DNA from 3 places in the Blastococcus montanus genome. Region 2 is predicted to be linked to each of the others. Evidence: riboswitches for the same ligand, from Rfam matches in the RefSeq annotation. Region 2 holds a riboswitch; each other region holds the start of a gene.

Region 1 (10,290 bases), 980 kb from region 2:
CAGCCGTCATGAGCGCCGCCTCCGTCGTCACCGACGCCACCGACACCGCCGCCGTCCGCCGGGCGATCGCTTCCACGGCCCGGCCTCCGCGGCCGGGCCCGCTGTCGGCGGCCCTCACCTTCGGTTGGCGCGGGATGCTCAAGGTCAAGCACGTGCCCGAGCAGCTGCTCGACGTCACGGTGACCCCGGTGATGTTCGTGCTGATGTTCACGTACCTGTTCGGTGGGGCGATCGCCGGCTCGACCAGCGCCTACCTGGACTACCTGCTGCCCGGCATCCTCGTGATGTCGGTGCTGTTCACCACCGTCTACTCGGGGGTGTCGCTGAACACCGACGTGACCAAGGGCGTCGTCGACCGGTTCCGCTCGCTGCCGATCTGGCGGCCGGCGCCGTTGCTGGGCGCCCTGCTGGGCGACAGCGTCCGCTACGTGCTGGCCGGCACGGTGATCATCGTGCTCGGGGTGATCCTCGGCTTCCGGCCCGAGGGTGGCGCAGCGGGGGCGGTGTCGGCCCTCGCGCTGGTCGTGGTGTTCTCGTTCGGGCTCTCGTGGGTGTTCTCGGTCCTGGGGCTGCTGCTGCGGAGCCCGAACGCGGTCATGAACGCCGGTTTCATGGGCATCTTCCCGCTGACGTTCCTGTCCAACGTCTTCGTCCCGCCCACCACGCTGCCCGGGCCGCTGGCCGCGTTCGTCGACGTCAACCCGATCTCGATCCTGGCGACGGCGTCGCGGTCGCTCATGGCGGGGGAGCCCGACGTCGGGGCCGTCGTCGTCTCCCTGGCCGTGGCCGCGCTGCTGGCCGCGGTGTTCCTCCCGCTGACCACCCGGCTCTACCGGAGCCGCTGACCGCCGGTCAGACGGGGGAGGTCGCGCTGGCGGCCGTGCGGTCCGCCTGCCGGGGCATCAGCAGGCCGCCGGCGAGGCCCGCCGCGAGGACGCCGGTGCTCACCGCGAACGCCACCTGGAAGCCGGCGACGTCGGTCAGCCAGCCGGCGACCAGGGGCCCCGCGATGGCGCCGAGGTCGGCCGACATCTGGAACACCGCCACGACGCGCCCGCCGCGCCCGGAGCTGATGTCGCCGACCAGCGCCGCCGGGGCGCTGGCGAGCAGCGACGCGGCGAGCCCGAAGAGCGCCATGGACACCAGGAACGCGGCGATGGCCGGCGGCAGGATCAGGATCGCCATCGAACCAGTGGCCAGCGCGGCGCCCAGGATCAGCGAGGGCCGCCGTCCCCAGCCGTCGACCAGCCGGCCCGAGCGCAGCAGGCCGAGCGCCTGCGCGGCCGACCCGGCGAGCAGGCCGGCGCCGGCCCAGGCGACCGTCCGGCCGAGCTCCTCGGTCACGTACAGCGGCACGAGCGAGTTGCGGACGCCGAAGAGCACCCACCCGACGCCGAAGTTGGCCACCAGCGCGGCCAGGTAGACCCGGGAGCGCAGCGCGGTGGCCAGCCGCACCGGCCCGGCGCTCAGGTCGGGGCCGGCCGTGTCGTCCGGGTCGGGGGCGGCGGGGTCCGGCTCGGCCGAGCGCAGCATCAGCATGCCCACGCCGCCGGCCACCAGCAGGAAGCCGGCGTAGAGGAAGAACGGCAGCCGGGGGGAGAGCTCGGCCAGCAGCCCGCCGGCGGCCGGGCCCGCGATGCCCCCGAGGATGAAGCCGCCCTGCCAGGTCGCGGCGGCCCGGCCCCGGTGCGACGGGGGTGCGACCCGCAGCAGGAGGGAGAGCGCGGCCACGGTGAACATGGCGCTGCCGATGCCCCCGGCCGCGCGGAGCCCGAGGAAGAGCGGGAACGAGCCGGCCAGCCCGGCCACACCGGTGGTGACGGCGACGATCACCAGCCCGGAGGCGAGCACCAGGCGCTCGCCGAACCGCTCGACCAGCGTGCCGCCGCTGAACGCCGAGACGAAGCGGAAGAAGGCGAAGGCGCTCACCGCCAACCCGACGGCCGTGGTCCCGACGCCGAACGACCGGGCGAACAGCGGGATCGCCGGGGCCACGATGCCGAAGCCCAGGGCGACGACGAAGGCGATGACCGCCAGGACCTTGACCTCGCGGGGGAGGTCTCCCCGTGTCCCGACCCGCACGGGTCGCGATGGTCGCACGCCGCCCGATGGCCACCGGCGCGCGGGGCGTGTGGTCACCCCGCGCGCCGGTGCGATGCTCCCGAGGCTTTCAGCCGGCTGTGGCTCCGGCCGGCTTCCGCGCCTCGGTCCGCTCCTCGCTCGTTCCTCGCTGCGATGCTCCCGAGGCTGTCAGCCGGCTGTGGCTCTGGCCGGCTTCCGCGCCTCGGTCCGCTCCTCGCTCGTTCCTCGCTGCGATGCTCCCGAGGCTGTCAGCCGGCGATCCGCCGGGCGCTGGTGAAGTTGCCCATCGAGTCGATCGAGGCGACCTTCACCGGCACGCCGCTGGTGGAGGCGTGCACCATCTGCCCGTTGCCGACGTAGATGCCGACGTGGCTCACCGGGCTGTAGAAGAACAGCAGGTCACCGGGCTGCAGGGCCGACCGGGACACCGGGGTGCCCATCGTCGACTGCATCCGGCTCGAGTGCGGCAGCCTGATGCCGGCCGCGGCGTAGGCGTACTGCACCAGGCCGGAGCAGTCGAACGCGTTCGGCCCGGCCGCCGCCCAGACGTAGGGGTCACCCACCTGGGCCAGCGCCGTGCTCACCGCCGTCTGGGCGGCGCCGCTGCCGCCGGCGACCGGGGCAGGCGCCGGTGCGGGAGCGGGCGCCGGAGGCGGTGCGGGAGCCGGCGCGGGCGTGGGTGCGGGTGCCGCAGCGCGCGCAGGAGCGGGTGCGGGTGCGGGTGCGGGAGCCGCGCGGGGTGCGGGCGCCGGGGCGGGTGCCGGAGCCGCACGGGGTACGGCCGCCTGGGCCGGTGCGTCGTCCGCCGGTGTGTCCTCCGCCGGCGCGGCGGCAGCCGCCGCCGCCTCGGCCGCGTGCCGCTCGACCTCGGCCGCGTGCCGCTCGGCCTCGGCACGGGACGCGCGCTGCTCCTCGGCGCTGAGCCGGTCGTACTGAGCCTGGTACACGGCGATCTGCTCGTCCAGCAGCGCCCGCTGGGCCGTGACCCGGTCGACCTGCGCTTCGGCGTCCGCTGCGGCCCGGTCGGCGGCGGCCTGCGCCCGGTCGGCGTCCTCACCGGCCGCCCGGGCCTCGCCCAGCACGCCGTTGTTGTGGTCGGCGATCGTGCCGAGGAGGCCGACCCGGTCGACCATGTCCGCGGCGGACTCGCTGGTGAGCATCGCCTCGATCGCACCGAGCCGGGACCCGGTGTAGGCGCTGCGGGCCACCGTGCGGACCTGCTCACGGGCCGCCGCGAGCGCGGCCTCGGCGGCGGCGAGCTCCTCGGTGGCCTGTTCGGCGGCCAGCCGGGCGGCCGCCAGGTGCTCCCGCGTCTCGTTGAACCGCTCGGCGAGGACCTCCAGGTCGTGGGCGCGGGCGGCGACCAGCGCGGCGGCCTCCTGCGAGGTCTCCGGCTCGGGAGCGGCGGTCGCGGGGAGCGGCGTCAGGACGACGCCGCCGACGGCGACGAGGGCCAGGAGGGTCCGGCGGCCGGTGATCCGTCGGTGGGCAGGGCTGAGCGAACTCGCCATGTTCGGCGGGTTGTCCTTTCTTCCACGGCCGCCTACCGGGTTAGCTGACGGGTTCGGGCGGGAAGGCGCCCGGCGTCCGGTGACCTGGTGAGGTCACCGGTCGCTTCACCCCGGTGGTGCGGTGGGTCCCCGGTCCGGGTGCCGGCGGGTGCCGGCGGGTGGTTCGGCGGCGTCCGGGCGGCTGTCACCGGTGAGCGACGGGCGGGGCCGTCCGGACCGCCCCACGCTAGGGCCCGATCCGGCGCGCCACCATGCGGTCGGACGCATTCGGCCGGAACTTTCGCGTCAGCCGTGCCGGTCGGTCACCGACCGTCATCGACGCGCCGCGACCGATCCGGCCACGGCCACGACCTCGCCGACGACCCAGACGGCCGGGGGGCGGATGCCTTCCTCGGCGAGGGTGCGGGGGAGGTCGGCGAGGGTGGTGCGGACGGAGTGCTGGGTGGCGGTGGAGCCGTCGGCGACGACGGCGACGGGGGTGTCGGGGGCGCGGCCGTGTTCCACCAGTGCCGCGGCGATGGCGGGGGCGGTGTCGACGCCCATGAGGACGACGACGGTGCCGCGCAGCCGGCCCAGGGCGGGCCAGTCGACGAGGGACTGGGGGTGGCCGGGTGGGAGGTGGCCGGAGACGACGACGAACTCGTGGGTGAGGCCGCGGTGGGTGACGGGGATGCCGGCCAGGGCGGGGACGGCGATGGCGCTGGTGATGCCGGGGACGACCTCGACGGGGATGCCGGCGGCGGTGCAGGCCTGGAGTTCTTCGAGGCCGCGGCCGAAGACGTAGGGGTCTCCGCCCTTGAGGCGGACGACGCGGCGGCCGGCGCGGGCGTGTTCGACGAGGAGTTCGTTGATGCGTTCCTGGGCCATGGAGCGGCCGCGGGGGAGTTTGGCGGCGTCGATGATCTCGACCTCGGGGGGCAGGGAGGCGAGCAGGGCCTGGGGGGCGAGGTGGTCGGCGACGACGACGTCGGCGGTGGCCAGGGCCTGCCGGCCGCGGACGGTGATCAGGCCGGGGTCGCCGGGGCCACCGCCCACGAGGACGACGCTGCCGCCGCCCGGCTGCTCCGGGGCCCGGACGGGCAGGCTGCCGTCGCCGAGCCCCGCGACGACGGCGTCCCGCACACCGACCGCACGGGGACCGTCCGGGCCGTGCACCGCGACCACGAGGTCGCCGGCCCGGCCGGTGACCGGCAGGGCGGCGCTGGCCAGCTCCGGTTGGTCGGCCCGGGTGCAGAAGATCCGGCCGAGCTCGGCGTCCCGGGCGACCGCCGCGTCGACGTCCGCGTCGCCGGTCGCCGCCAGCGCCAACCAGGCGCCGTTCAGGTCACCGGCCCGGTACGCCCGCGGCTGCCAGGTCACCCGCCCCGAGGACGCCAGCGACTCCAGCGCCGGGGTCACCTCCGGGCTGACGACGGTGACGAGCGCGCCGGCCGCCAGCACCCCGGCCACCCCGCGGTGCGCCGCCGCGCCGCCGCCGACGACGACCACGCGGCGGCCGGCCAGCCGGAGCCCGACGGGGTGCAGCACCTCGGGAGCGCGGTCGGTGGTCAGGGGTCCTCCTCGGTCGTGGGTGCCGGGCCGCGCCGGGACGTCGGCTGCCCGCCGGGCGACGGCGACGGTGATCCGGCCGTGCACCGTCTTGCCGACGACGAGCGCGCCACCGCCGAGCAGCGCCGCGGCCTCGGCCACCGACGGGGTGCCGACGCGGGCCGCGACCGCCCCGGACGGCGACGGCACCGGGACACGGGCCAGCGCCTCGGCCGGATGGCCGGTGAGCGGCCAGCCGCGGCGCTCGGCGGCCGCCACGAGCCCCGGCTCGGTGACGCGGCTGTCCAGGGTGGCCAGCCGCACCGGCCCGCTCCCGGGCGGGAGGACGGCGTCCACGGCGGCCAGCACCTCGGTGGCGCTCACGCCGGAGGCCAGCCCGATGCCCACGGTCCTCATGCGCGCACCCCGGGGCGGTCCGGCAGCGCGGCGAGCAGCTCGCCCGCGTCGCGCGGCAACGGCCCGTCGGGGAGCAGGCCCAGCGCGTGCAGCCGGGCGCCGACCACGAGCGCCCACGGCCGGGCCAGCCGGGCGCGGCCGAGCAGGGCGCCGTCACCGAGCACCTCGCGGGGTGCGCCCTGCACCACGGTGCGGTCGACGACGACGGCGACCTCGTCGGCCCAGCCCAGCGCGAGGTCGACGTCGTGGGTGCTCATGACCACGGTGGAGTCGTGCTCCTGCAACCGCGCGAGCGCGGCGAGGGTGTCGGCGACCGCGGTCGGGTCCAGCCCGGCCGTCGGCTCGTCCAGGAGGACCACGCAGGGGCGCATCGCCACCGCGCCGGCGATCGCCACCCGCTTGCGCTCGCCGTAGGAGAGCTGGTGCGTGGGCCGCGCGGCCAGGTCGGCGACCCCCAGGAGGTCCAGCGCCTCGGCCACCCGGGCCCGCACCTCGTCCTCGGCGAGCCCGAGGTTCAGCGGCCCGAACGAGACGTCCTGGGTCACCGACGCGCTGAACAGCTGGTCGTCGGGGTCCTGCAGCACCAGCTGGACCGTCTGCCGGTGGTCCCGCAACCCGCGGCGGGTGTGCACCAACGGCGCGCCGTCGACGGTCACCGTGCCGGCGGCCGGGCGCAGGGCTCCGGACAGGCAGCGCAGCAGCGTCGTCTTCCCCGAGCCGTTGGCGCCCAGCAGCGCCAGCCGCCGTCCCGCGGGCACGGTGACCGCGGCGCCGTCGAGGACCGGGGCCGCCCCCGGGTAGCCCGCGACCAGCCCCGTGGCGGCCAGCGACCGGTGGCTCACCGCGCCACCAGGGTGAGCACCGTGATCCCGGCGGGCAGGGCCAGGCCGAGGGCGAGGAACGGGCGGGACGACGGCCGCTCCTCGGGCAGCCCTCGCAGGCCGGTCTCCATCCCCCGGCCGGCCAGCCCCTCCTGCATCCGGCGGGCGCGGTCCCAGGACCGGGTGAGCACGGCGGCGGCCAGCATCCCCGCCGACCGGTACGACCGCCCGGGTGTGGACCAGCCCATCCGCGCGGTCTGCGCCTCGCGGATGGTGCGCAGGCTGTCGAGCAGCACGAACAGCAGCCGGTAGGTGACCTCGGCGACCTCCACGACCGCGGCGGGCACGCGCAGCCGGCGCAGGGCGGGCAGCAGGTCCGACATCGGGGTGGTGGTGGCGAGCAGGAGCACCGCGCAGCTGCCGGCGACCGCGCGGCCGACCAGCGAGAACGCCCGGGCGACGGCGTCCGGGGCCCAGCCGAGACCGCCGCCGTCCACCGTGACCACCGCCGTCACCGCGCCGACCGCGATGAACGCCAGCGGCCACCGCACCGCCCGACCGAAGGTCCGCGCGGGAACCCGGGCCGGGCCGAGGGCGAGCACCACCGCGGTCGTCGTCACCAGCACGGCCGCCGGCCAGGCGGGCAGCAGCAGCGCGCAGAGGACCAGCCCGGCGCAGAGGAGCAGCTTGTCGCCGGGCGCCCGGCGGCGCCATGCGCTGGCCCACGCGGCGTCGTCGACGGCCAGGCCGGTCACCGGGGATCGGCCGCCGCGGCGCTCGGCCGGGCCGTGCGGCGGCCGTGCAGCCGGCCGAGGACGTACCCGAGCACGCCGCCCCCGAGCGCCGCCTGCAGCGCGAACAGCCCCGACTCGACCTCGCCCGCGGGGCTGAACACCGACTCGAACCAGGGCTCGTACCCGCCGGCGGCCAGCTCTTCGGTGACGGCGGCGTCCGTCCCGCCGTACTCGGAGGCGCCGCCGTCGACCAGCAGCGGCACGGCGAACAGCGCGACGACGGCGAGGACGAGCAGCGCGTTGACGAGCGTGCGCCGGGTCACGCGGCACCTCCGGTGGGGACGAGCGGAGCGGGCCGGAGGACGCCCAGCCGCTCGAGCTCGGGCCGGGCGTTGACGGTCAGCACGCGGAAGAGCAGCACCCCGAGGATGCCCTCGCCGATGGCCAGCGGGATCTGGGTGAGCGCGAAGACCCCGAGGAACTTGACGAGCGCGCCGACGAACCCGGTGCTGGCGTCGGGGAAGGCCAGCGCCAGCTGCAGCGACGTGGTGACGTAGGTGGCGAGGTCGGCCATGGCGACCCCGGCGAAGACCGCCGGGAGCAGGCCGGCGCCGGCCCCGCGGGTCAGCCGGTAGACCAGGTACCCGGTCCACGGGCCCACCACGGCGAAGGCGAAGGCGTTGGCGCCCAGGGTGGTGAGCCCCCCGTGCGCGAGCAGCAGCGCCTGGAAGAGCAGGACGACGGTGCCGAGCAGCGCCATCACCGGCGGCCGGAACAGGATCGCCCCCGGGCCTGTCCCGGTCGGGTGGCTGGAGCTGCCGGTGATGGAGGGCAGCTTGATCGCGCTCAGCACGAAGGTGAACGCCCCGGCCGCGCCCAGGAGCAGCGTCGACTCCGGGTTATCCCGCACCTCCTTCACCACCGCCCGGGCGCCGTGCACGACGAACGGCGCGGCGGCGACCGTCCAGCCGAGGGCGTGCCCGGCCGGCAGGAATCCTTCAGCGATGTGCACGGCCGACCTCCTGGGGGAGCCGCGCGGCGGCGGCGACGAATCGGGTGGCCATCCCGGGGGAACCGGCCCAGTTCAGGTGCAGGTAGCTGGCGTGCACGTTCGCGCTCACGAAGCCCTCCGGCCCGTCGGCGTTCCACTGCCAGGCCGGGGTCGCCCCGGCGGCGGGCGATGCCTGCGTGCGGTGGAACTCGTGCCCGCGCACCCGGGTGCCCGCCGGGGCCAGCACGCTGTCGGTGAGCGCCACCGCGGCGCGGTAGCCCAGCGTGAGCCGGGGGTGCATCGCCGTCGTCGTCGGCAGGACGCCGCACATCGGCTCGCCGTCCAGCTCCCCGGAGAGGTACAGCAGCCCGGCGCACTCCGCGGCGATCGGGCCGCCGCGGGCGGCGAGGTCGGCGATCGCCGTCCGCAGGCCGACGTTCGCGCTCAGCGCGCTCGCGTGCACCTCGGGGAAGCCGCCGCCGACGACCAGCGCCCGGGCGCCCTCGGGAAGCGCGCCGTCCCGCAGCGGGTCGACGGTCACCACCTCGGCGCCGGCCGCGGTGAGCAGCTCCGCGGTCTCGGCGTAGCCGAAGGTGAACGCCGGGCCACCGGCGACGGCGACCACAGGCCGGCCCGCGACCGGGGTCACCTCGGCGGCCGGGTCCCACGGCTCACCGGCCAGGTCCGGTGCGGTGCGGGCCAGCCGCAGGACGGCGTCCAGGTCGATGCTGGATTCCACCACCGCGCCCAGCGCGCGCACCGTGCGCACCGCCTCCGCCGACCTCTCGGCCGCGGGCACCAGGCCCAGGTGCCGGGACGGGGTGGCGAGCGCCTCGATCCGGCGGACCGCACCGAGCACCGGCACCCCGGCCGAGCCGAGCGCCTCGCGCAGGATCGCCTCGTGCCGGTCGCTGCCGACCCGGTTGAGCACCACGCCGCCGATCCGCACCGTCGGGTCGAAGGTGGCGAAGCCGTGCACCAGCGCGGCGACGCTGCGCGCCTGCGACGCCGCGTCGACGACCAGCACCACGGGGGCCCGCAGGTGCGCGGCGACCTGGGCGGTGGAGCCGTAGCCGGGTTCGACGCTGGCGTGCGCGGCGCCGTCGAACAGCCCCATCACGCCCTCGACGACCGCGACGTCGGCCCCTCGGGACCCGTGCAGGAACAGCGGCGTGATCCGGTCGTCGCCGACCAGCCACATGTCCAGGTTGCGGCCGGGGCGCCCGGCGGCGAGCCCGTGGTACCCCGGGTCGATGTAGTCCGGGCCGACCTTGTGCGGGGAGACCGTCAGCCCCCGGGCCGTGAGGGCGGCGATCAGCCCGGTGGTGATCGACGTCTTGCCCGCGTTGCTGCTGGGCGCGGCGACCACGATCCGCGGCACGGTCACCATTCGATGCCTCGCTGACCCTTCTGGCCGGCGTCCATCGGGTGCTTCACCTTGGTCATCTCCACGACCAGGTCCGCGGCCTCGACCAGCGCCGGCGGTGCGTCCCGCCCGGTGATGACGACGTGCTGGCTGCCGGGCCGGGCGGTCAGCGTCTCCACCACGTCGTCGACGTCCACCCAGCCCCACTTCAGCGGGTAGGTGAACTCGTCGAGCACGTAGAACCGGTGCGCCTCGGCGGCGAGCTCGCGCTTGATCTGCGCCCAGCCCTCGGCGGCGTCGGCGGCGTGGTCGGTCTCCTCGCCGTGCTTGCGCGACCACGACCAGCCCGAGCCCATCTTGTGCCACACCACGGGGCCGCCCTCACCCGTCTCGGCGTGCACCCGGCCGAGCGCGGTCAGGGCGTTCTCCTCGCCGACCTTCCACTTCGCGCTCTTGACGAACTGGTAGACCGCGATCGACCAGCCCTGGTTCCACGCCCGCATGGCCATGCCGAACGCGGCGGTGGACTTGCCCTTCATCTCGCCGGTGTGCACGGCGAGCAGGGGGCGGTTGCGTCGCTGCCGCGTGGTCAGCCCGTCGGCGGGGACCACCTCGACCTGTCCCCGGGGCATCAGGCCGCCGCCCGGGCGCTGCGGACGGTCGCCGCCAGCGAGTCCGCGGCCAGCTCCTCCAGGCGCAGCGTCTGCGCGCCGAGGGCGGCCCCGAGCCCGCCGGCCAGCCCGAGCCGCACCGGCCCCGACTCGCAGTCGACGACCACGGCGGCGACGTCCGCCGCCGCGAGGAGGCCGGCCGCCCGGCGGGCGTCGCCGAGGTGGTCGCC
Region 2 (10,290 bases):
GCTGGCCGGCACCAGCGGCGCCTGCCACGCGGTGCTGGTCGATCCGGACCTGCTGGCCTCCGCGCTGCTCGACCCGGGCGGCGTCGCCCGGTTCGACGCGGCACTGCTCGGGGTGCTGGAGGGGCCGAGCGGGCTGACGGCGCTGGCCGCCGGGCTGGCCGCGCGGGCCGTGGTGCTGCACGCCGCGGCGGCCGCCTACGCGGCCGCCGACGCCGCGCTGGCCGAGCTGGCCGACGACCTGCGCTGGGCGAGCGGCTTCTTCTGGCCGGTCACGGTGGGCGGGCTGCTCGTCACGGGCACCGGCCGCGCAATCGGCGACCCGGCCGGTGCGGACCAGGAGATCGGCGTCCTGCTCGCAGACCCGGAGCGCTGGCTCACCGAGCACCCCGGCCTGGTGGACGACGTGGCCGGCGCCCTGCCCGGGCTGGGTGGACTGGCGAACGTGCTGACCATCGGCGTGGCCGCTCCGTGGCTCGGTGGCGGGGACGTCGGCTCGGCGGCCCGTCGGCTCGGCCGGCTGTGGCCCGACGGCGCCCCCGTCGTCAGCCAGCTCCCCGATGACGACCGCACCGCGGTGGTCACGCCGCCGCGAGGGGTCGACGACCTGCTGCGCGCGCTCGACGCCCGCGCCGGCGGGGCGGGCCCCGGGCAGGACACCGTCGCCGTGCGGGTGCTCACCTCCGCCGACGGCAGCACCGCGTACATCGTCGACATCCCCGGCACCCGCGACTGGAACCCTCCGAGCGCGTCGGTCAACCCGCGGACCGACGACCTGGGCACCAACCTCCGCGTGCTGGGGGGCGGCGTCACGACCAGGCAGCGGGCGATCGCCGAGGCCCTCCGGCGGGCGGGGGCCGGGCCGGCCGACCCGGTGATGCTGGTCGGCCACAGCCAGGGCGGCATGGTGGCCGCGCAGGCCGCCTCCGACGCCGGCACCCCGGACTTCGACTTCGACGTGCGCAGCGTGGTCACGGCCGGTTCGCCGATCGCCCGTGCCGACATCCCGGCGTCCGTGCAGGTGCTGGCGCTGGAGAACGCGTACGACGTCGTGCCGCGGCTGGACAGCCGCCCGAACGACGACAGCCCGAACGTCACGACCGTGATCTTCGAGGTCCAGCACGGCGACATCGGGGACAACCACGGGCTCGAGCAGGCCTACCGGCCGGCCGCCCGTGCGGTCGACCGGAGCGGCGATCCCTCGATCACCGCGTTCCGTGCCGCCGCCGCCCCGTTCCTCGCCGGGCCGGGCAGCGGCACCACGGTGGTCGCCCACGTCTACGCGATCGGCAGGCGGTGAGGCGGTCCTACGTGCTGACCGCCTGGATGGGCGGCAACGGCACCTTCGTGGCGGCCCACACCTCGCTCGCGACGGCCGCCGGCGTCAGTTCTCGAGCACGTCGGTGTCGTCGGCCAGGGCGGCCCGGAGACGGAGCCGTTCGAGCTCGGCCCGCACGGCCGACAGGTCGCCGGACGAGCGCAGCAGGTGCGCGAGCGCACCGGCGTTGTCCGCCCGGGCGGCGCGGGCGAGCTCGTCGAGGAGTTCACGGAGCGCGCCCTCGTCCTCGCCGTGCCGCACCAGCCGCGCGATCCCGTTGACGGTGCTGCGCACGTCCTGCAGGAGCGGGGGGAGCTGGCGCACCGTGTAGTCCAGCAGGACCACGAGGTCGAAGGGGAGCCGCACGAGTGCGACGACGGCGGGCACGGGACCGAACCGGGGCGGGGGCGGCGGAGCCGCCGGACCGAGGTCGTCGCGGGTCATGCATCCGTCCTACCCGCGGACGGGTGGCGACGCACGACTCGCGACAACCGGCGCAGCACGGGCGGAGCGGATCGTCGGTGTCTCGGCCTGAGGTGTTCGTCACGTCGGCGCCGGCGACGAGTGGACGGCGGTCGGCGGGGGAATACCCCCCGGTTGCCGCGGCCCGACGGCCGTCCCGCGGCGGGCGGCCCGGTGCCGACGCTCCCGTCCCAGGTCGTCCGGCGCGGGCGTCGGCGCAGGTGGGGCGGGTGGGGCTCGAACCCACGACCCAGGGATTATGAGTCCCATGCTCTGACCGGCTGAGCTACCGCCCCGGTGGCGACAGCCTGCCAGAAGGGCCCGCCTCGCCGTGGTGCCGGTGGGGCGGACCGACATGGTGCGTTACCACCCTGTGACATCTCGGCTCTTCGCTTGTACCGTTCCTCGCGGCCCGGCCGACCCCGCCCCCGAACCCGGGGGCTCGACCGGGCCCCGCCGAACCGTCCGGCCTGATGGCCGGACGGACCGGGGACCCACCGTTCTTGGGGTGAGTCCTGCCTGCGCACGTACCGGCAGGCAGGTAGGGCCACGTTCCGGCCCGAACCCGTCAGCTGACTCGGTAGGCGGAGTAGAGGAACGGAGAACGTCGCCTTGGCGACCCTGCACCACCTGCACCACCCGACCGGGCCCACGCGGACGACCGGGCGTTTCCGCCGGACCGGACGGCGGGCGGCCGCGCTGACCGCGCTGCTGGCCGTCCCGTGGCTCGGCGCCGGGCCGGCCCTCGCGGCCCCCGGCGCGGCCGTCGACGTGCAGTCCGAGCACGACCGCGTCGCCGCCGAGGTCGCCGGGATCGAGCAGCGGGTGCGGGAGGCCGAGGACCGCCTGCAGCAGATGACGCTCGAGGCCGAGGAGGCCAGCGGGACGGTCCTCGCCACGCAGGCCGCGCTCGCCACGGCCCAGCAGCACGCCGAGGCCACCGCGGCGGAGCTCGCCGCCGTCCGGGCAGTCGTGGCGCGCACCCAGGACGACGTCGCGACCCTCGGCCGGGAGGCGTACATGGGTGGTGACGAGTCGCTCAGCGAGATGGAGATGGTCCTGGACGCCGACGGGCCCGGCGAGCTCCTCCAGCAGGCCGCGACGCTCGACCTGCTGGGCGAGCAGCGGGCCCGGACCCTCGAGGAGATGAGGGTGGTCGAGGCCCGGGAGGCCCAGCTCGACCGCGAGGCCCGGGCGGCCGTGGCGGAGCGGGACGCGGCCGCCCGCGCGGCGCACGAGGCCCAGGTGGCCGCCGACGCCCTGCTCGCCGAAGCCCAGGCCGACTTCGACGCGCTCGCGGCGGAGAAGGCAGCTCTCGACGGTCAGCTGCGCGACGCGGAGATCAGGCTCCTGTCGGTGCAGGGCACCGCCGACCCCGTCGCCACGTGGGACCAGCGGGAAGCCGCCGAGCAGACGGTCAGCACGCTGTCCGCCGCCGGCGGTGGCATCGCGCCGACCCAGGGCCGCGTGACCTCCTGCTACGGGGCCCGGTGGGGGACCATGCACCTCGGTCTGGACATCGCCGCGCCGATCGGCACCCCCGTCCTCGCGCCGGAGTCCGGTGTCGTCCTCCAGGCGGGGCCGGCCAGCGGCTTCGGCCTGGCCGTGGCGATCCAGCACCCCGACGGCGCCATCACCGTCTACGGCCACGTCAACCAGTTCTTCGTGAACCCCGGTGAGGTCGTGGGCGCCGGGCAGCAGATCGCGGAGGTCGGCAACCGGGGTCAGTCCACCGGCCCGCACCTGCACTTCGAGGTGCACCGCGGTGGCCTGTACGCCGATCGGTCGAACCCGGTGCCGTGGCTGGAGCAGCGCGGCGTCTCGCTGGGGGGCAGCTGCAGCTGACCCCGGCGCGGCGGTCGCCGGAGCCCGCGCAGGACCGGGATGTGCGTGCGGCGAGGCAGGACGTCTGGCTGCGCGCCGCCGCGCTGGCCGCGCTGCTGCTCGGCGGTGCGGTGGCGGCGCTCGTCGTCGACCTGCCGTCCCCCGACCGGCTCCGCGCCTGGCTCGACGCGGCCGGCGCGGGTGGCTGGGCGCTTCTGGTCGCCGCGCTGACGCTGGTGCTCCTGGCCCCCGTGCCCCGGTCGGTGCTCTCGGTGCTGGCCGGCGCGGTCCTCGGCTTCGGCCCCGGGCTGGCCGTGGCGCTCGCCGGCGGGGTGCTGGCCGGTCTCGCCGCCTTCGGGCTCGGCCGCGTGCTCGGCCGGCCCGCCGCCGCCCGGCTGGCGGGGCCCCGTCTCCAGCGCGCCGACCAGTTCTTCACCGGCCGCGGGTTCACCGCCGTGCTCGTGGGCCGGCTCATTCCGGTGATCCCGTTCGCGGTGCTCAGCTACGGGTCGGGTCTCAGCGGCGTCCGGCCGGTGCCCTACCTGGCGGCGACCGCCGTCGGGCTGGTCCCGAGCACGGTGGTGCAGGTCGGCATCGGCGCCTCGGCCGGGTTCGTCGTGTCCCGGCTGTCCACGATCACGACCGTGCCGGTCGTCGCCGTCGTCGTCCTGCTCGTGCTGGCCGGTGGTCTCGCGTGGTGGCACCGGCGGCGGGCGGGGGAGCGGCAGCGCTACTGACCGCGGCCGAACAGCCGGCCGACCACGCCCCCCGCCCCGCCCACCGTGCGGGCGGCCAGCTGCAGGATCGGCCCGCCCGGGATGCCGGGCACCTGCTGCACGATGGGCGCCAGCTGGAGCAGCCCGCCGACGTCGTGGACCTTCAGCCTGCGCCGGGCGGCCGCCGGCACCGGGTTCACCCGCCCGGAGGCGGCGTCGAGCAGGAGATCGGCCGCTCCCTCGACGGCCGGGCCCTCGACCACGCCGGCCGGCACCCGGTGCACCTGCCACCCGTTCCCGTCGGCGGCGAAGCCCCAGCCGCCGTCCGGCGTGGCCAGGGTGACCCGGCCACGGATCCCCGTCGAGGCCGCCAGCGCTCCCGTCACGTCGGTGAGGGCTGCCAGGCCGGACTGCAGCACGGCCGCAGACGGTGGCTCGGCTCCGCACGACACGAGGTCCAGCCCGTGCACGGCGAGCTCGTAGGCCTGCCCGAGGACGACGCTGAGCAGCGGCAGCCGCCCGACGACGGAGACCGTCGGCGCGGTGTCGAGCTCCGTCGGCTCCTCGTGGAGGTACCGGGTGGTGGCCTCCCGGTTGCGCCGCAGCGCGGCCAGCACCTCCTCGCGGGAGGCGTCCCGGTGCGCGGCCGTGACCCGGGCGTTCACGGCGTCGGGATCGGGCGGGGTGCCACGTCCACCGGAGCGGGCGGAGGCGATCAGGTCCGCCAGCGCGGCGTGGTCGTCCCAGCAGCCCAGATGCACGCAGATGTCGTGCGCCCGCCAGCCGGGCAGCCGTGAGCGCCGGTCCAGGTCCACCGATCCGGCCCGCGCGAGGAACTCGTCCCACGCGCCGAGCACCATCCCGGCGACCTCGTCCCGGCCCGCGCCGGCCATCCCCTGGTGTCCGCCCACGGCACGCCCCTACCCGGCCCCCGGTCCGGGCAGGCATGGCCACCGTCGCACCCCGGCGGGGCAGGGGGCGTCCGTCCTCACCCCCCGGGGTGAGGACGGCGTCAAGCAGCCGACGGGGCGCGCCGATCGCCTCCCTGTGATCGAGCGAGCGGCACACGACCGCCGAGCGGGCAGTCCCGCGCCGTCCGAGCGGCCGTCCTCGGGCTTCCTGCGCCGCGCGCTGACCGGTGTCCGGAACGGTCTGTACCGTCCTCTCGCCGGGGACGACGCCCGCGTCACCTACTGGGTCCGGCACGTGCGGATCGGGGTGCTCCTCACGGAGTTGGCGGCCCTGGCGGTGACGGCCCACGTCCTGCTGACCGACGGCCTCGCCGCCCGGGACCGGGCGCTGCTGGCCCTCGCGACGGTGGTGCTCGTCTGCACGCCGGCGATCCTGCTGCTCCCGCTGGCGGCGATGATGCGCGACTGGCGCGGCCCCACGCTGTTCTACGCATGGACCCTCGCCTCCGCCGCCGTCGTGATCATCGCCACGCGCCTCGACGGTGGTGCCGGCAGCCCGCTCGACGCGCTCGTGTTCCTGGTCCTCGCCTACACGGCCGTCGCGTACCCGCCCCAGGGCGTCGTGGCCATGGGCAGCCTGATCACCGTCGGCCACCTGCTGCTGGTCGACCTGCCGGGGCTCAGCGCCGGCGGACTCTTCTTCGCGGCGATCACGGGCGTCTTCACGGTGGTCTGCGCGATGTCGTCGGCCAACTCGTGGGCCGCCTACGACCGCCACGTGCTCCTGATCCGCACCCAGGAGCTGCTCGCGTCCACCGATGCGCTCACCGGGGCCCCCAACCGGCGGCTCTTCCGCGAGCGCGTGTCCGCCGCGGTCGACGCCGCGGCCTGGGGCCACCAGTCGGTCCTGTGCCTGGTCGACCTCGACGGCTTCACGACGGTCAACGACGCCGGCGGGCACGCCGCGGGCGACGCGTTGCTCAGCGCCGTCGCCACGGCGCTGGGTGGGGCGGTCCGCGAGACCGACACCGTCGCCCGGCTGGGAGGCGACGAGTTCGGCGTCCTGGCCGACGTGACCGCCGGCTTCTCCGCCGAGGCGCTCGCCGAGCGGTTGCGGGCGGCGGTCGCGCTCACCGGCACCCGGTACCGGGTCACCGCGAGCGTGGGCGTGGCGGAGATCGAGCCGGGCGACGAGGTGGAGGACCTCCTGCACCGGGCCGACGTCGCCATGTACCGGGCCAAGAGCGGTGGTGGCGATCGGGTGAGCGCGGTCGGGGGCTGACGGCAGGCGCCCGATGAGCCACTCGGCGTCGCACCTCGGACACGAAGCGTGACTGCCGGTCGGCGCGGCAGCGCAGGTGGCCCAGCACTTCGCCCCCTCGGTGGCCGGTGGGCTGGTTACCGTGTGTGACGAACGTCTCGGGTCGAGGTGCCGGGTGCCCCGCCGTCCCGTGTGGCGGGCGCAGCCGCCGGTCGCCGGATCCCAGGGGGAGGGGTGGACCGGGTAGACGCCGACTCCATGGCCGTGGTATGGCCGCTGACCAGGGACAAGGCGCCGTGTCGGTGATCAACAACCACTTTCGTCCCACGGGTCGCATCCGGGCTGGCGCGATCGGGTCCCCATCGTGCAAACTTGTCGCGGGAGCCCTGCTCCGACACTGCCGAACACGGCGCGTCACCGAATCGATGGGTCCGTAGGGGAAGACGAGACCGATCGAGTCGATGGAGGTGCCCCGTGCAGCGACGGTCTACCCAGGGTGTCGTCTTCGTGCACGCGTGCCCGAAGGCGCTCTGCCAGCACGTCGAGTGGGCGCTGGAACGCGTCGTCGGCGCGCCGGTCTCCCTGTCATGGGCTGACCAGCCCGCCGCGCACGGTTCCTACCGTGCTGAAGTGGCATGGACCGGTGCCCCCGGTACCGGCGCCAAGCTGGTCGCTGCGCTGCGCGCGTGGCCGATGCTGCGCTTCGAGGTCACCGAGGAAGCCAGTCACGGCAACGACGGCGAGCGGATGTCCTACGTGCCCGGGCACGGGGTTTTCCGGGCGCCGACGAGCGCCAACGGCGACCTCATCGTCACCGAGCAGCAGCTGCGCCACCTGGCGGCCACCGCGAGCTCCATCGAGGCGTTCCGGCACGGGGTCGACCAGCTGCTCGGCGCGGCCTGGGACGCCGATCTCGAGGTCTACCGGCACGCCGGCGACGGTAGCCCGGTCACCTGGCTCCACCAGGTCGTGTAGCTCACCGGTCGAGCAGCAGGAGGCCCGCTGCGCCCGCCCTCGTGGGCGGCCGCGCGGGGACCTCCGGATCACGATCCGAACACGACACTCCGGGCCCGGCCCGGAAGGCGTCGTAGCCTGGAACCGGTCGTCCGGGCGCCGTCGGGGAAGCGGCGCCCGGACGACCTCCCACGTGGTGCGTGAGGTCGCCCGCCACCGGCCGGGCGGCCGGGGCGGTCAGAGCGGGATGTTGCCGTGCGCGCCCCGGCCGAGCGGGGCCGCCGCCAGCGCCTCGATCAGCCGCTGCCGGGTGCGGGCCGGCTCCACCACCTCGTCGACGACGCCGATCTGCAGCGCCCGGTTCACCCCGCCGGCGATCCGCTCGTGCTCCTCGGCCAGCTGCGCGTGCAGCGCCTCCCGCTCCCCGGGAGGGGCGGCGGCGAGCTTCTTGCGGTGCAGGATGCCGACGGCCGCCTTCGCGCCCATGACCGCCACCTCCGCGCCCGGCCACGCGAACACGGCGGTCGCGCCGAGCGAGCGGGAGTTCATGGCGATGTAGGCGCCGCCGTAGGACTTCCGCGTCACGAGCGTCACCCGCGGGACAACGGCCTCGGCGAACGCGTGCAGCAGCTTGGCCCCGCGGCGCACGACGCCGTCCCACTCCTGCCCGACGCCCGGCAGGTAGCCGGGGACGTCGACCAGCACGACCAGCGGGACGCCGAACGCGTCGCACATGCGCACGAACCGGGCCGCCTTCTCCGCCGACGCGGAGTCCAGGCAGCCCCCCAGCCGCAGCGGGTTGTTGGCGATGACGCCGACCGTCCGCCCGGCCAGCCGGCCGAGGGTGGTGACGACGTTGGGTGCGAAGCGCGGGTGCAGCTCCAGACCGGGCTCGTCCAGCACCGCGGAGACGAGCGGCTTGACGTCGTAGGCACGGTTGGTCTGCTCGGGCAGGAACGCGCCGAGGTCGAGGCTGCGCTCCTCCGCGGCCGGGGCGAACCTGCCCTGGGCGGCCAGCAGGTCGACGGCGAGCCGGGCGGTCTCCAGGGCGGTGGCCTCGGACTCGGTGACCACGTGCACCACGCCGCTGCGCCGCCCGTGGGTGTCCGGGCCGCCCAGGCTCTCCATGTCGACGTTCTCACCGGTGACCGAGCGGACGACCTCCGGGCCGGTCACGAAGACCCGGCCGGCGGGGCCCATGATCACCAGGTCGGTGAGCGCCGGGCCGTAGGCGGCGCCACCGGCGGCCGGTCCGAGCACCACCGAGATCTGCGGCACCCGGCCGGAGGCCCGCACCATGGCGGCGAAGACCTCCCCGACCGCGTGCAGCGCCGTGACGCCCTCGGCCAACCGCGCTCCGCCGGAGTGCCAGATGCCGACGACCGGGACGTGCTCCCGCAGGGCGGTGTCGATCGCGTCGACGATGTGCCGGCAGCCGTCGACGCCCATGGCGCCGCCCATGACCGTGGCGTCGGTGCAGAAGGCGATCGCCGGGCTGCCGGAGACGGTGCCGCGGGCGGCGAGCACCCCGGAGTCGTCGCGCGGGCCGAGCTGCTGCATCGACGCCGCGTCGAAGAACCGCCGGAGGCGGTCCTCCGGGTCGCGGGGGTCGGGGGTGGGCAGCGTCGGTGCGGCCTGGACGGTCGTCACGGCGTCTCCTCAGGTGGTGCGGGCCGGGGCCGGGGTGGTGCGCTCAGGCGGTCGTGAAGACCAGCGCGATGTTGTGCCCGCCGAAGCCGAAGGAGTCGTTGACGGCCGCGCGGAGCGTGGCCCGGCGCGGCTCGCGGCGGACGATGTCCAGGGCCTGTACGGCGGGGTCGTCGTCGGGGTCGTCGAGGTTGGCCGTCGCGGGGACGATCTGCTCGCGCAGCGCGAGGATGGCGAACACCGACTCCAGCGCGCCGGCGGCGCCGAGCAGGTGGCCGGTCTGGCTCTTGGTGGCGCTGACCAGCACGTGCTCGCCGAGGGAGGAGCGGATCGCCGCGGCCTCGGCGGTGTCGCCGACCGGGGTGGAGGTGGCGTGCGCGTTGACGTGGCCGATGTCGGCGGGGGAGAGGTCGGCGTCGCGGAGCGCGGCGGTGATCGCCCGGCCCGCGCCCTCGCCCTCCGGGTGCGGGGCGACCAGGTCGTAGCCGTCGGCGGTGGCGCCGGCGCCGGCCACCCGGGCGTGCACGCGGGCCCCCCGGGCGGCGGCCGAGTCGGCGCGCTCGAGCACCAGCGCGGCGGCGCCCTCGCCCAGCACGAACCCGTCGCGGCTCTTGTCGAACGGCCGCGAGGCGCGCTCGGGCTCGTCGTTGCGGGTGGACATCGCCCGCATGGCGGCGAAGCCGGCCATCGGCAGGGGGTGGACGCAGGCCTCGGCGCCGCCGACCAGGACGATGTCGGCGCGGTCGAACCGCAGGAGGTCCAGCCCCCAGCGGATGGCCTCGGCGCCGGATGCGCAGGCGCTGACCGGCGCGTGCACGCCGCCCCTGGCGCCGACGGCCAGGCCGACCGCGGCGGCCGGCCCGTTGGGCATGAGCATCGGGATGGTGAACGGCGAGACCCGCTTGGGGCCCTTCGCCTCCAGGACGTCGTCCTGGCCGAGCAGGGTGAGCGCACCGCCGATGCCGGTGCCGAACACCACCGCGATCCGCACGGGGTCGACGCCGGAGTCGGCGGCCCCCGAGTCGGCCCACGCCTGCTCGGCGGCGATCACCGCGACCTGCTGGCTGCGGTCCAGGCGGCGGGCGCGCACCCGGTCGATCTGCTCGGCGGGGTCGGCCGCGAGGCGGGCGACCAGCTGCGCCGGGAACTCCTTGACCCAGTCGTCGGTGATCCGGCTGACGCCGGAGCGGCCGGCGAGGA
Region 3 (10,290 bases), 1.1 Mb from region 2:
GTCGGCGGACGGGACCGTGCGGACGCTCGTCGACGAGGTCGGCGGGCGCCGGCTCGGGGCCGTCAACAACGCCGCGGTCGCCGCGGACGGGACGATCTACTTCACCGACTCCTCGCAGCGCTTCCGCATCCCGCAGTGGCGGGCCGACCTCGTGCAGCGGACCGCCACCGGCCGGCTGTTCCGGCGGGCACCGGACGGGGTGGTTACCGAGCTGCTCGGTGGGCTGGAGTTCGCCAACGGCGTGGCGCTGGCCGCCGACGAGAGCTGGGTGGCGGTCGCCGAGACCGGCGCCGCGCGGGTCCGCCGGGTGTGGCTCTCGGGGGAGCGGGCCGGCACGGCCGAGGTCTTCGTCGACGACCTGCCGGGTCACCCCGACAACATCGCCCTCGGCTCCGACGGGCTGGTGTGGATCACGCTCCCGAGCCCGCGCGTCGCGGCGCTCGCCGCGATCCACCGCCTGCCCGCGCCGGTGCGGACCCTGCTCGGCATGCTGCCGCCGGCCCTCCAGCCGCGCCCCGGCCGCACGCTGGGCGTCCTCGCCGTCGACGGCAGCGGCCGTGAGGTGCACCGGCTGCAGGGCGAGATCCCCGGCTTCGAGATGCTCACCGGCGTGCGCGAGTCCGGCGGCACCCTCTGGTTCGGCAGCCTGACCGGCAGCACGCTGGCGACCGTCGCGGTCTGAGCCGGCCGCTCAGTCCGGCGTGGCGGTCCCGTAGACCGCGGGCAGCCAGATGCCCAGCAGGACCTCGACCACGTCGGCCTCGGCGACCGCCGGGCCGTCGCCGCTGAAGGTCGCGTAGAGCACCCGCTCGTTCATCGAGGTCAGGGCGACGGCGAGGTCGCGGGCCGGCAGCCCGGGCGGCGCGGCGCCGCGGGCCCGCTCGGCGTCGATCGCCGTGGCGGACCGCTGCACCCAGTGCTCGAACACCGTCGACCAGAGCCGTCGCACCTCGTCGCTGGTGGAGCGGGCCTCCGCCCACGCCACGGTGAGCGCGCGGTGGACCCGGAAGGTCTCGTAGTAGGCGGCGATCGCCCGCGCCCAGCCCTCCCGTGCGCCGGCCGCCGGGCTGCCGAAGGCCTCGCGCATGGCCGTGTCGGCCTCGGCCACGACGCGGTCGAGCAACGACAGCAGGACCGCGTCCTTGGACGGGAAGTAGAAGTAGAACGTCGGCCGGGAGATCCCGGCGCCGCGCGCGAGGTCGTCGACCGAGATCGCCGCCAGGGGTCGCTGGCCGAGCAGTCGCTCGGCCGTGGCGAGGATCGCCAGCTCCCGGTCGTCGCCGGATGGCCGGGCCGGCCGACGGCCGCGCCCGGCGCCGGGCAGGTTCTCCGTGGGCGCCGACATGCGAGGGAGACTAGCCGCCGGCCGCCGGTCTCGACACCGTGTTGACGCTGTCGACAGTATGTCGATAGCGTCGACGGGGGAGTGGCGCTCACGGCGCCGCGCAACCCGGCCGCCGGCCGGGCGGGCGAGAGCGGAGTGTGGGCACATGGGGACCGAGCACGTGGACGTCCTGGTCGTCGGGGCCGGCCTCTCCGGGATCGGCGCCGCCTGCCACCTGGAGGTGGATCGGCCCGGCACCACCTACGCGGTCCTGGAGTCCCGCGCGGCCGTGGGCGGTACCTGGGACCTCTTCCGCTATCCGGGCGTCCGGTCGGACTCCGACATGTTCACCCTCGGCTACTCCTTCCGGCCGTGGGCGGAGTCGAAGGCGATCGCCGACGGTCCCGCGATCCGCCGGTACATCGAGGAGACCGCCCGCGAGTACGGCGTCACGGAGAGGATCCGGTTCCACCACCGGGTGCTCTCGGCCGAGTGGTCCAGCGACGACGCCCGGTGGACGGTGACCGCCGAGCGCACGGACACCGGCGCGACCGTGACGCTCACCTGCTCCTGGCTGTCGGTCTGCTCGGGCTACTACCGCTACGACGAGGGCTACCGGCCGCACTTCGAGGGCGAGGAGCGCTTCCGCGGGACGCTGGTGCACCCGCAGCACTGGCCCGAGGAGCTCGACGTCTCGGGCAAGCGGGTCGTGGTCATCGGCAGCGGGGCGACGGCGGTGACGCTCGTCCCCACCCTCGCCCAGCAGGCCGCTCACGTGACGATGCTGCAGCGGACACCCAGCTACGTGCTGTCCCTGCCCGGCCGCGACCCGCTGGCCCTGGCGCTGCGCTCGCGGCTGCCGGCCCGGCTCGCCTATCCGATCGTCCGGTGGAAGAACGTGCTCACGTCCACCGCGCTCTACCAGCTCAGCCGCCGTCGTCCCGCCCTGGTCCGTGCGCTCGTCCGCCGGCTCACCGCCAAGCAGTTGCCGGCCGGCGTCGACGTCGACACGCACTTCAACCCGCCCTACGACCCGTGGGACCAGCGGCTGTGCCTGGTGCCCGACGGCGATCTGTTCCGCAGCCTGCGCGCGGGCACGGCCTCGATCGCCACCGACCGGATCCGCACGTTCACCGAGGACGGCATCGAGCTCGCCTCGGGCGAGCACCTGGCGGCCGATGTCGTGGTGACCGCCACGGGGCTGAACCTGCTCCCGGTCGGCGGGATGAGCATCACCGTCGGCGGGCGGCCGGTCGACCTGTCCGAGACCGTCTCCTACAAGGGGATGATGATCTCCGGGGTGCCCAACTTCACCATGGTCATCGGCTACACGAACGCGTCCTGGACGCTGAAGGCCGACCTGGTCAACCGCTACGTGTGCCGGCTGCTGGACCACCTGGACGCCCACGGCTACGTCTCGGCCACGCCGGTCGCCCCGCCCGAGGGTGCGGACGCGCCGTTCCTGGACCTGTCCGCGGGCTACGTGCAGCGCAGCCTCGGGGGCCTGCCGAAGCAGGGGGCGCGGACCCCGTGGCGGCTGCACCAGAACTACCTGCGCGACGTCGCGCTCATGCGGCGCGGGCCGCTGGCGGACGAGGGCATGACCTTCCAGCGGCCGGCCGCCGTCGCCACCGCCTCGGACGCGCAGCCGTCGGTGGCGTGATGCGGCCCTACGCGTTCGCCGGCGGGACGGCGGTCGTCACCGGTGCGGCCAGCGGCATCGGCGAGGCGCTGGCGGTGCAGCTCGCCGCCCGCGGCAGCCACCTGGTCCTGCTCGACCGGGACACCGAGCGGCTGGACGGCGTCGCCGCGGGGATCCGGGCCGCGCACCCCGCGCTGCAGGTGACGACGTACGTCGTCGACCTGGCCGACGAGGAGGCGACGGCGGCGGTCGCGCGGACCCTCGTGGCCGAGCACCCCGGGACCACGCTCCTGGTGAACAACGCCGGGGTGGCGCTCGGCGGGCGGTTCGACCAGGTCACCGTCGAGGAGTTCGAGTGGGTGATGGCGATCAACGTCCGCGCCGTCGTCCGGCTGACCCATGCGCTGCTGCCGGTGCTCAAGACCCGTCCAGGCGCCCACGTCGTCAACGTCTCCAGCGTCTTCGGGATCTTCGCGCCCGCCGGTCAGGCCGCCTACTCGACGAGCAAGTTCGCGGTCCGCGGTTTCAGCGAGTCGCTCCGCCACGAGCTGGCCGACGACGGCATCGGGGTCACCGTGGTGCACCCCGGCGGCGTCCGGACCCGGATCGCGGAGACCGCCCGGACCGGTTCCGGGGTCTCGGTGGAGGAGTACGAGGAGGGCCGACGGCAGTTCGCCAGGCTCCTGCGCATGCCACCGGAGCAGGCCGCGGCGAAGATCGTGACGGCCATCGAGAAGCGCCGCCCGCGGTTGCTGATCGGCTGGACGGCGACGGTCCCCGATGTGCTGGTGCGGCTGCTGCCGGGGACCTACTGGCGGCTGATCGCCCGTCGCGCGGGGCGGGCGGGCCCACCGGTGGCCTGACGGCCGCGACCGGCGCCGGCCGGGCGGTGCGGTTGACTGCCGGTGTGGACCTCCCCGTTCCCGCCGCCTTCGTCCGCGCCCACACCCGCCCGGCCCGCCCCGCGCTGGTGCCCGAGGTGGAGCTCCACGTGGCCGCCGACGTGGTGGCCCTCTGGGAGGCGATGGCGACCGAGCAGGGGTACACCGCGACCGACCCGCCGTTCTGGGCCGCGGTCTGGCCGGGCGGTCAGGCGCTGGCCCGGTACGTGCTCGACCACCCGGAGCTGGTCGCCGGCCGCACGGTGCTGGATCTCGGGTCGGGCAGCGGGCTGGTGGCCGTCGCTGCCGCCCGGGCGGGGGCCACCGGCGTCCTGGCCAGCGACGTCGACCCCTTCGCGCTCACCGCGATCACCGTGAACGCGGAGCGGAACGGGACCCCGGGCATCACGCCCGTGGGAGACGTCCTGGGCGCCCCGCCGCCGGACGTGGCGGTGATCCTGGCCGGCGACGTCTGCTACGACCGGGAGATGACCGACCGCGTGCTGCCGTTCCTCGACGCCGCCCGCGGCCGGGGGGCGGAGGTGCTCATCGGCGATCCGGGCCGGGTGTACCTGCCGGAGGACCGGCTGAGCGCTCTGGCCGTCTACGAGGTCCCTGACACCGGGTCCTCGCCGGACCACCCCGCTCAGCTGCGCCGGACGACGGTGTGGCGGCTGCCCTGAGCCCCGCGGACGTCTTTTCCTGCGCCAGGCATTGTCACGGACGGATAACGGTGGTTACCGTGGCTGGGCCCGGCCGGTCGTCCGCTCCCCATTCGGGGAGGTCCGCCGGGCGCCGCCGAGTCGCCCTCCGGGGCGAGCCGGGGACCCACCGCAGCACTGGGGTGAATCGCGCGCCGGGCACGTTCCGGCGCGGGTAGGGCCGTTTCCCGCCCGAATCCGTCAGCTAACCCGGTAGGCGGCCGTCGGAAGAACGGAGAGCCGCCGCATGGCGAGCCTGCGGGTCCACCCTGCACGGATCCGCAGCCGGTCCGGTACCTCGCGCGCGCCTTCCCCGCGCTGAGCTCCGGGCGTCCCGCCCGCCACCCGCGCTGCCACTCGACCACCTCGCAGCAGCACCGCGCCGCTCCGACGGCCGGCTGCTGTGCCCTGCACCTGGAGCAGTCCCACCCCATGAACCTTCGCCCCACCTCCTTCGCCCGCGCCGCGCGTACGGCCGGCGGCCGCCGCCGTTTCGTGGCGGGCCGCCGCCCCGCGCTGCTGCTGGCGGTCGCCGCCGCGGGCGGCCTGACGGCCAGCGTCCTCACCAGCGGCGGCGAGCCCGCTGCACAGGCGGAGCCGCAGCTGGCGCCGGTCAGCATCGCGGAGCAGCTGGGCATCACCGCCGACGCGGCTCCGGCCGATGTCGCCGAGACCGCGGCCGGCTCGCTCCAGCCGCTGGCCGCCAGCCGGAGCGAGCGCGTGGCCGAGCAGGTCGCGGCGGCCGAGGCGCAGGCTGCCGCCGACCAGGCCGAGCTGGACCGCCGCGCAGCCGAGGAGGCCGCCCGTCTCGAGGCGGAGGAGGCCGCCCGCCGTGCCGCCGAGGAGGCCGCACGGGCCGAGGCCGCCCGTGCCGCGGAGGCTGCGCGTGCCGCGGAGGCCGCCCGCGCCGCGGAGGCCGCCCGCGCCGCGGAGGCCGCCCGCGCTGCCGAGGTGCAGGCCGCCGCCCCCCGCGCCGGGCGTGCCGCGCCGGCACCGGCCGCCCCGGCCGCCCCGGCCGCGCCCGCCGCGCCTGCCGGGTCCATCAAGGGCTACGCCATGCAGAAGGTCGGCGGCAGCGAGTTCACCTGCCTGGAGAGCCTGTGGGGCAAGGAGAGCGGCTGGAACCCCAACGCGCAGAACCCGCGCAGCACCGCCTACGGCATCGCGCAGTTCCTCGACTCGACGTGGGCCGGTACCGGCATCGCCAAGACCTCCGACGGCTATCGCCAGATCGACGCCGGGCTGATCTACATCAACAACCGCTACGGCTCGCCGTGCGGCGCGTGGAGCCACTCCCAGGCGAAGGGCTGGTACTGACCCGCGGCTCGTGACGCCGGTTCGGGAGTACACCGGCCGAGGAGTCCGACCGCGGCCGTCGCGGTCGGGGTCGTGCGGCCGGCGTCGCGAGCTGGTCGGCCGGGAGCTGGCCCTGCTCGACGGCCGCTGAACCGGGTGGGGCGATCGATGTCCCGGCGGGCGCTCCCGTGCCCCGGACCGTCGGTACGGGTCGCCCTCGACGGCGACGCGCGCCTAAGGTCGGATCCGGCACGGCAGCCGGAGGGGGAGCGATGACCGAGGCCGACGACGCCGACCGGGCGACCCCGCCGAGCGGGATCGTGGGTCGGTCCGTCGACGAGTTCGTCAACCAGCTGCGCGGTTTCAGCGACCGGGCCCGCAACCTGGCCGGCGCCGTCCCCGGCAGGTTGTCGCTGCCGGCGCTGCCCAGCCCCCCGGGCGCGATGTCCGCCGCGCAGGTGCGGGCGATCGCCGACGTCGTCAGGGCCCAGCGGCAGTCGATCGCGGCGATGACCGCTCAGCTGCAGGCCTTCGACCAGCAGCTCGCGGTGTTCGAGCGGATCCTCGACCCGCTGGTGGAGTGGAGCTCCACGTGGGCGCGGCTGGAGGAGGCCGTCGGCGACCTCGTCCGCCGCGAGCCGCCTGCCGCCGACGGCTGAGGGTGGCTCAGTAGCCGTCGTCCCCGTCCCCCGGGCGGCGGCGCAGCAGCCCGGTCACCGAGCCCACCCGGCTCTGCGCCTGCCGCAGTCCGGAGATGAGCGGCATCAGGTCCTCGTGGATCCGCCGCAGCGTGTCGGGCACGGTGTCGACCGCCGGGTCGTCCAGCACCCGGCCGACCCGCTCGATGCCGGGGCGCAGCGCGCGCACCGGCTCCTCCAGCTCGTCGACCAGGTCCTCCAGCCGCTCGGCCATCCGCTGGGCCGACGCGATCGTCTCCCGCGCCGACGTGGTCGCGGCGGTCAGCTCACGCACCGCCCCGTTGAGGTCGGCCAGCGTCCGGGGCAGCTGGGACAGCGCCTCGGTCTGGGTCTGCAGCAGCGCGAGCAGCTCGCCGAACCCCGGGATCCGGGGCATGCCGAGACCGCGGAAGGGATCCATGTGGCCACCGTCGGGGACCGGTGTCCGGCGCGCAAGCCGACTCGCGGATCCCGGCGGGGGAGGAACCGCCGGCTCAGCGCTCCCGCAGCTCCCCGGTCAACACGAACTCGGCCGCCACGTCACGCAGCTTGGTGTTGGTCTCCATCGACACCCGGGCCAGCAGCTGGAACGCCTGGTCGGCGGTCAGCTTGTGCCGCTCCATGAGGATGCCCTTGGCCTGGTCGATCACCGCCCGGTACTCCAGCGCGGCCTCCAGGTGCTCGGCCCGCTCGACCGCGGTCTCGTAGAGGTACATGTTCGACACCGGACCGACGGCGTACGCGGCCAGGCGGGAGACCAGACCGTGCGTGCGGTCGTCGGAGGCCGAGAGCCCGCGCGCGTAGACGTTCATCGCGCCGACCACCCGCTCCTGCACCGGCAGCGGGTAGGAGAGCACGCTGTCGCAGCCCGCGGCTGCGGCCTCCGCGGCGAAGTCCGCCCAGGTCCCGTCGGTGTGCGTGTCGGTGATCCCGGCCGGCCGGCCGGACGCCGCCGCCGTCAGGCACGGGCCCGAACCGAGGCGGTACTGCACCTCGTCCAGCCGCACGGCGAGGTCGCCGCTCGCGGCCACCGTGCTGGGCCGGCCGTCGGCGACGATCGTCACCGAGGCGATCGGCTGACCGGGGAGGATGCGGGTTGCCAGCTCGGTCACCTTGTGCAGGACCGATTCCAGCGAGTGCTCGGCGAACGAGAGCCGTGCCAGCTCATCGAAGGCCGGTTGGACGACCGAGATCTCGTCGTCGGGGTACGTCACGCGCGGTACTCCGTGTGGGCTTGTAACCGGACGAAGCGTGCCGGCGGTGGGGGACGGACCCCCGTCTGTTCCAGGGGTCCTCCGGGACGGGCGAGAGGCCCGGGCGCACGCCGGCTGTGTGACGCGCAGGGGCAATCATAGTCAGTCCGGTGGCCCTGCCGCCGCCGGGCCGACCGGGGACGGCGTGGCGCGTCGCTCGCGCCGGACCGGCGGTCGACCGGAGGCGGGCAGGCCCGGGCGGCCGTGGTGAACGACGCCGCGTACCCACCCGTGGACGGCCGGCAGGTGCCGGGCCCCGCACCATGAGCCGGCGGGGGGTCGCGCGCGCCCACCCGGGGGCCGCGGTCGGCCGCCGACCGGCCCCTCAGAGCGCCCGGAGGATGTCCTCCACCCGCTCGCGGGCGTCCCCGAAGAGCATCTGGGTGTTGTCCCGGAAGAACAGCGGGTTCTGCACGCCGGCGTAGCCGGTGTTCATCGACCGCTTGAACACGATGACGTGCTCGGCCTCCCACACGCGCAACACCGGCATTCCGGCGATCGGGCTGCCGGGGTCGTCGGTGGCGGCGGGGTTCACCGTGTCGTTGGCGCCGATGACCAGGACGACGGAGGTCGTGGCGAGGTCGTCGTTGATCTCGTCCATCTCGAGGACCACGTCGTACGGGACCTTCGCCTCGGCCAGCAGCACGTTCATGTGCCCGGGCAGCCGCCCGGCGACCGGGTGGATGCCGAAGCGCACCTCGACGCCGCGCTCGGTGAGCGTGCGGGTCAGGGTCGCCACCGGGCCCTGCGCCTGCGCGACGGCCATGCCGTAGCCGGGCGTGATGACGACGGACTTCGCGTCCCGCAGCAGCTCGGCGGTCTCCTCGGCGGTGATCTCCGTGTGCTCGCCGTAGTCGACGTCGGAGGCGACGGCGCTGCCCTCGTTGCCGAACCCGCCGGCGATCACCGACAGGAACGACCGGTTCATCGCCTTGCACATGATGTAGGAGAGGTAGGCACCCGAGGAGCCGACCAGCGCACCGGTGATGATCAGCAGGTCGTTGCCCAGCAGGAAGCCCGAGGCGGCGGCGGCCCAGCCGGAGTAGCTGTTGAGCATCGAGACGACGACCGGCATGTCGCCGCCGCCGATCGAGGCGACCAGGTGCCAGCCCAGCGCCAGCGCGAGCACCGTGACCAGCGCCAGCACGGGCAGGCTCGGCTCGGCGACGAAGACGACGGTCAGCACCGCGAACAGCGCCAGCGCGCCCAGGTTCAGCCAGTTGTGGCCCGGCAGCATCAGCGGGTTGCTCTTGATCCGCGCCGACAGCTTCAGGAAGGCCACGATCGAGCCGGTGAAGGTGACCGCGCCGATGAACACGCCGACGACCACCTCGCCGGAGTGGATACCGGCCTCGGCGCCGGTGAGCACCGAGCCGCCCTCGGCGCCCTCGACTGAGAGGTAGCCGTTCCAGCCGACGAGGACGGCGGCCAGGCCGACGAAGCTGTGCAGCAGCGCGATGAGCTCCGGCATGCCGGTCATCTCGACCTTGCGGGCGCGCCAGAGCCCGATGGCCGCGCCGATCGCGACGGCGAGGACGAGCAGCGTGAGCCCGACCGCGGAGATGGAGCGGGTGGCCACGCCGATGGTGGCCGCCAGCGCGATCGCCATGCCGGCGATGCCGTAGGTGTTGCCCGCCTTGGCGGTCTCGTGCTTCGACAGACCGGCGAGGCTGAGGATGAACAGCAGGCCGGCGACGATGTAGGCCGCGTAGGCGGCGGAGACGGCGGTCATCGGGCCGCGCCCTTCACGCTCGGGCCGCGGGAGAACATCCCCAGCATGCGGCGGGTGACGGCGAAGCCGCCGAAGACGTTGATGCTGGCCACGAGGGTGGCGACGAAGGCGAGCGCCTGCACGACGCCGTCGTCGCTGCTCAGCTGCAGCAGCGCGCCGACCACGATGATCCCGGAGATCGCGTTGGTCACCGACATCAGCGGGGTGTGCAGCGCGTGGTGCACGTGCCCGATGACGTAGAAGCCGACGACGACGGCGAGGGCGAACACGGTGAAGTGCTGCACCAGCTCGTTCGGCGAGAAGGCGGTCAGCAGGAACAGCAGCGCGGCACCCAGACCGACCAGCGCGAACCGTCGCGCGGGCGCCGGCGTCTTCGCGGGCACGCTGGGCGCACCGGCGGTGGCGCCGGCCGGCGGCGCGGGCGGCGCGGCCGGCGCCGGCGCGGCCGACACCTGCACCGGCGGTGGGGGCCAGGTCTTCTCGCCCGCGCGCACGACGGTGATGGCCCGCTGCACGACGTCGTCGAAGTCCAGGACCAGCCGGCCGTCCTTGCCCGGGGTGAGCAGGGTGAGCAGGTTGACCAGGTTGGTGCCGTAGAGCTGGGAGGCCTGGGCGGGCAGCCGCCCCGGCAGGTCGGTGTAGCCGATGATCGAGACGCCGTTGGCGGTCACGACGATCTCGTCGGGCACCGAGCCGGCGACGTTCCCGCCCTGCGCGGCGGCCATGTCGACGATGACCGACCCCGGCCGCATCGAGGCGACCATCTCCTCGGTGATCAGCCGGG

The links. A riboswitch is a leader RNA that binds a small molecule or an ion and turns the genes downstream of it on or off. The one in region 2 is predicted to bind cyclic di-AMP.
Region 1: it holds a riboswitch for cyclic di-AMP, as region 2 does, so the genes downstream of both, ABDB74_RS11460 (C40 family peptidase) here and ABDB74_RS06835 (peptidoglycan DD-metalloendopeptidase family protein) in region 2, are expected to answer to the same signal.
Region 3: it holds a riboswitch for cyclic di-AMP, as region 2 does, so the genes downstream of both, ABDB74_RS12050 (transglycosylase SLT domain-containing protein) here and ABDB74_RS06835 (peptidoglycan DD-metalloendopeptidase family protein) in region 2, are expected to answer to the same signal.

What each region holds. Positions count from the first base shown of each region.
Region 1 covers NZ_CP155551.1:2,372,086-2,382,375, reverse strand. The annotation lists gene ABDB74_RS11475 (ATP-binding cassette domain-containing protein) at 1-12, shown strand, start outside; gene ABDB74_RS11470 (ABC transporter permease) at 9-845, shown strand; gene ABDB74_RS11465 (MFS transporter) at 853-2,082, opposite strand; gene ABDB74_RS11460 (C40 family peptidase) at 2,331-3,593, opposite strand; cyclic di-AMP (ydaO/yuaA leader) riboswitch at 3,608-3,750, opposite strand; gene cobA (uroporphyrinogen-III C-methyltransferase) at 3,906-5,537, opposite strand; gene ABDB74_RS11450 (ATP-binding cassette domain-containing protein) at 5,534-6,379, opposite strand; gene cbiQ (cobalt ECF transporter T component CbiQ) at 6,376-7,113, opposite strand; gene ABDB74_RS11440 (energy-coupling factor ABC transporter substrate-binding protein) at 7,110-7,415, opposite strand; gene ABDB74_RS11435 (energy-coupling factor ABC transporter permease) at 7,412-8,104, opposite strand; gene ABDB74_RS11430 (cobyrinate a,c-diamide synthase) at 8,091-9,473, opposite strand; gene cobO (cob(I)yrinic acid a,c-diamide adenosyltransferase) at 9,467-10,081, opposite strand; gene ABDB74_RS11420 (putative cobaltochelatase) at 10,081-10,290, opposite strand, start outside.
Region 2 covers NZ_CP155551.1:1,388,123-1,398,412, forward strand. The annotation lists gene ABDB74_RS06820 (alpha/beta hydrolase) at 1-1,297, shown strand, start outside; gene ABDB74_RS06825 (hypothetical protein) at 1,382-1,759, opposite strand; tRNA gene ABDB74_RS06830 (tRNA-Ile) at 2,000-2,073, opposite strand; cyclic di-AMP (ydaO/yuaA leader) riboswitch at 2,222-2,379, shown strand; gene ABDB74_RS06835 (peptidoglycan DD-metalloendopeptidase family protein) at 2,390-3,622, shown strand; gene ABDB74_RS06840 (VTT domain-containing protein) at 3,664-4,338, shown strand; gene ABDB74_RS06845 (maleylpyruvate isomerase N-terminal domain-containing protein) at 4,332-5,228, opposite strand; gene ABDB74_RS06850 (GGDEF domain-containing protein) at 5,365-6,510, shown strand; gene ABDB74_RS06855 (DUF3145 domain-containing protein) at 6,964-7,464, shown strand; gene ABDB74_RS06860 (carboxyl transferase domain-containing protein) at 7,681-9,093, opposite strand; gene ABDB74_RS06865 (beta-ketoacyl-[acyl-carrier-protein] synthase family protein) at 9,137-10,290, opposite strand, start outside.
Region 3 covers NZ_CP155551.1:2,495,178-2,505,467, reverse strand. The annotation lists gene ABDB74_RS12075 (SMP-30/gluconolactonase/LRE family protein) at 1-682, shown strand, start outside; gene ABDB74_RS12070 (TetR/AcrR family transcriptional regulator) at 692-1,345, opposite strand; gene ABDB74_RS12065 (NAD(P)/FAD-dependent oxidoreductase) at 1,491-2,987, shown strand; gene ABDB74_RS12060 (SDR family NAD(P)-dependent oxidoreductase) at 2,987-3,829, shown strand; gene ABDB74_RS12055 (50S ribosomal protein L11 methyltransferase) at 3,874-4,530, shown strand; cyclic di-AMP (ydaO/yuaA leader) riboswitch at 4,644-4,781, shown strand; gene ABDB74_RS12050 (transglycosylase SLT domain-containing protein) at 4,981-5,865, shown strand; gene ABDB74_RS12045 (hypothetical protein) at 6,117-6,503, shown strand; gene ABDB74_RS12040 (hypothetical protein) at 6,511-6,942, opposite strand; gene ABDB74_RS12035 (GAF and ANTAR domain-containing protein) at 7,016-7,735, opposite strand; gene pntB (Re/Si-specific NAD(P)(+) transhydrogenase subunit beta) at 8,100-9,506, opposite strand; gene ABDB74_RS12025 (Re/Si-specific NAD(P)(+) transhydrogenase subunit alpha) at 9,503-10,290, opposite strand, start outside.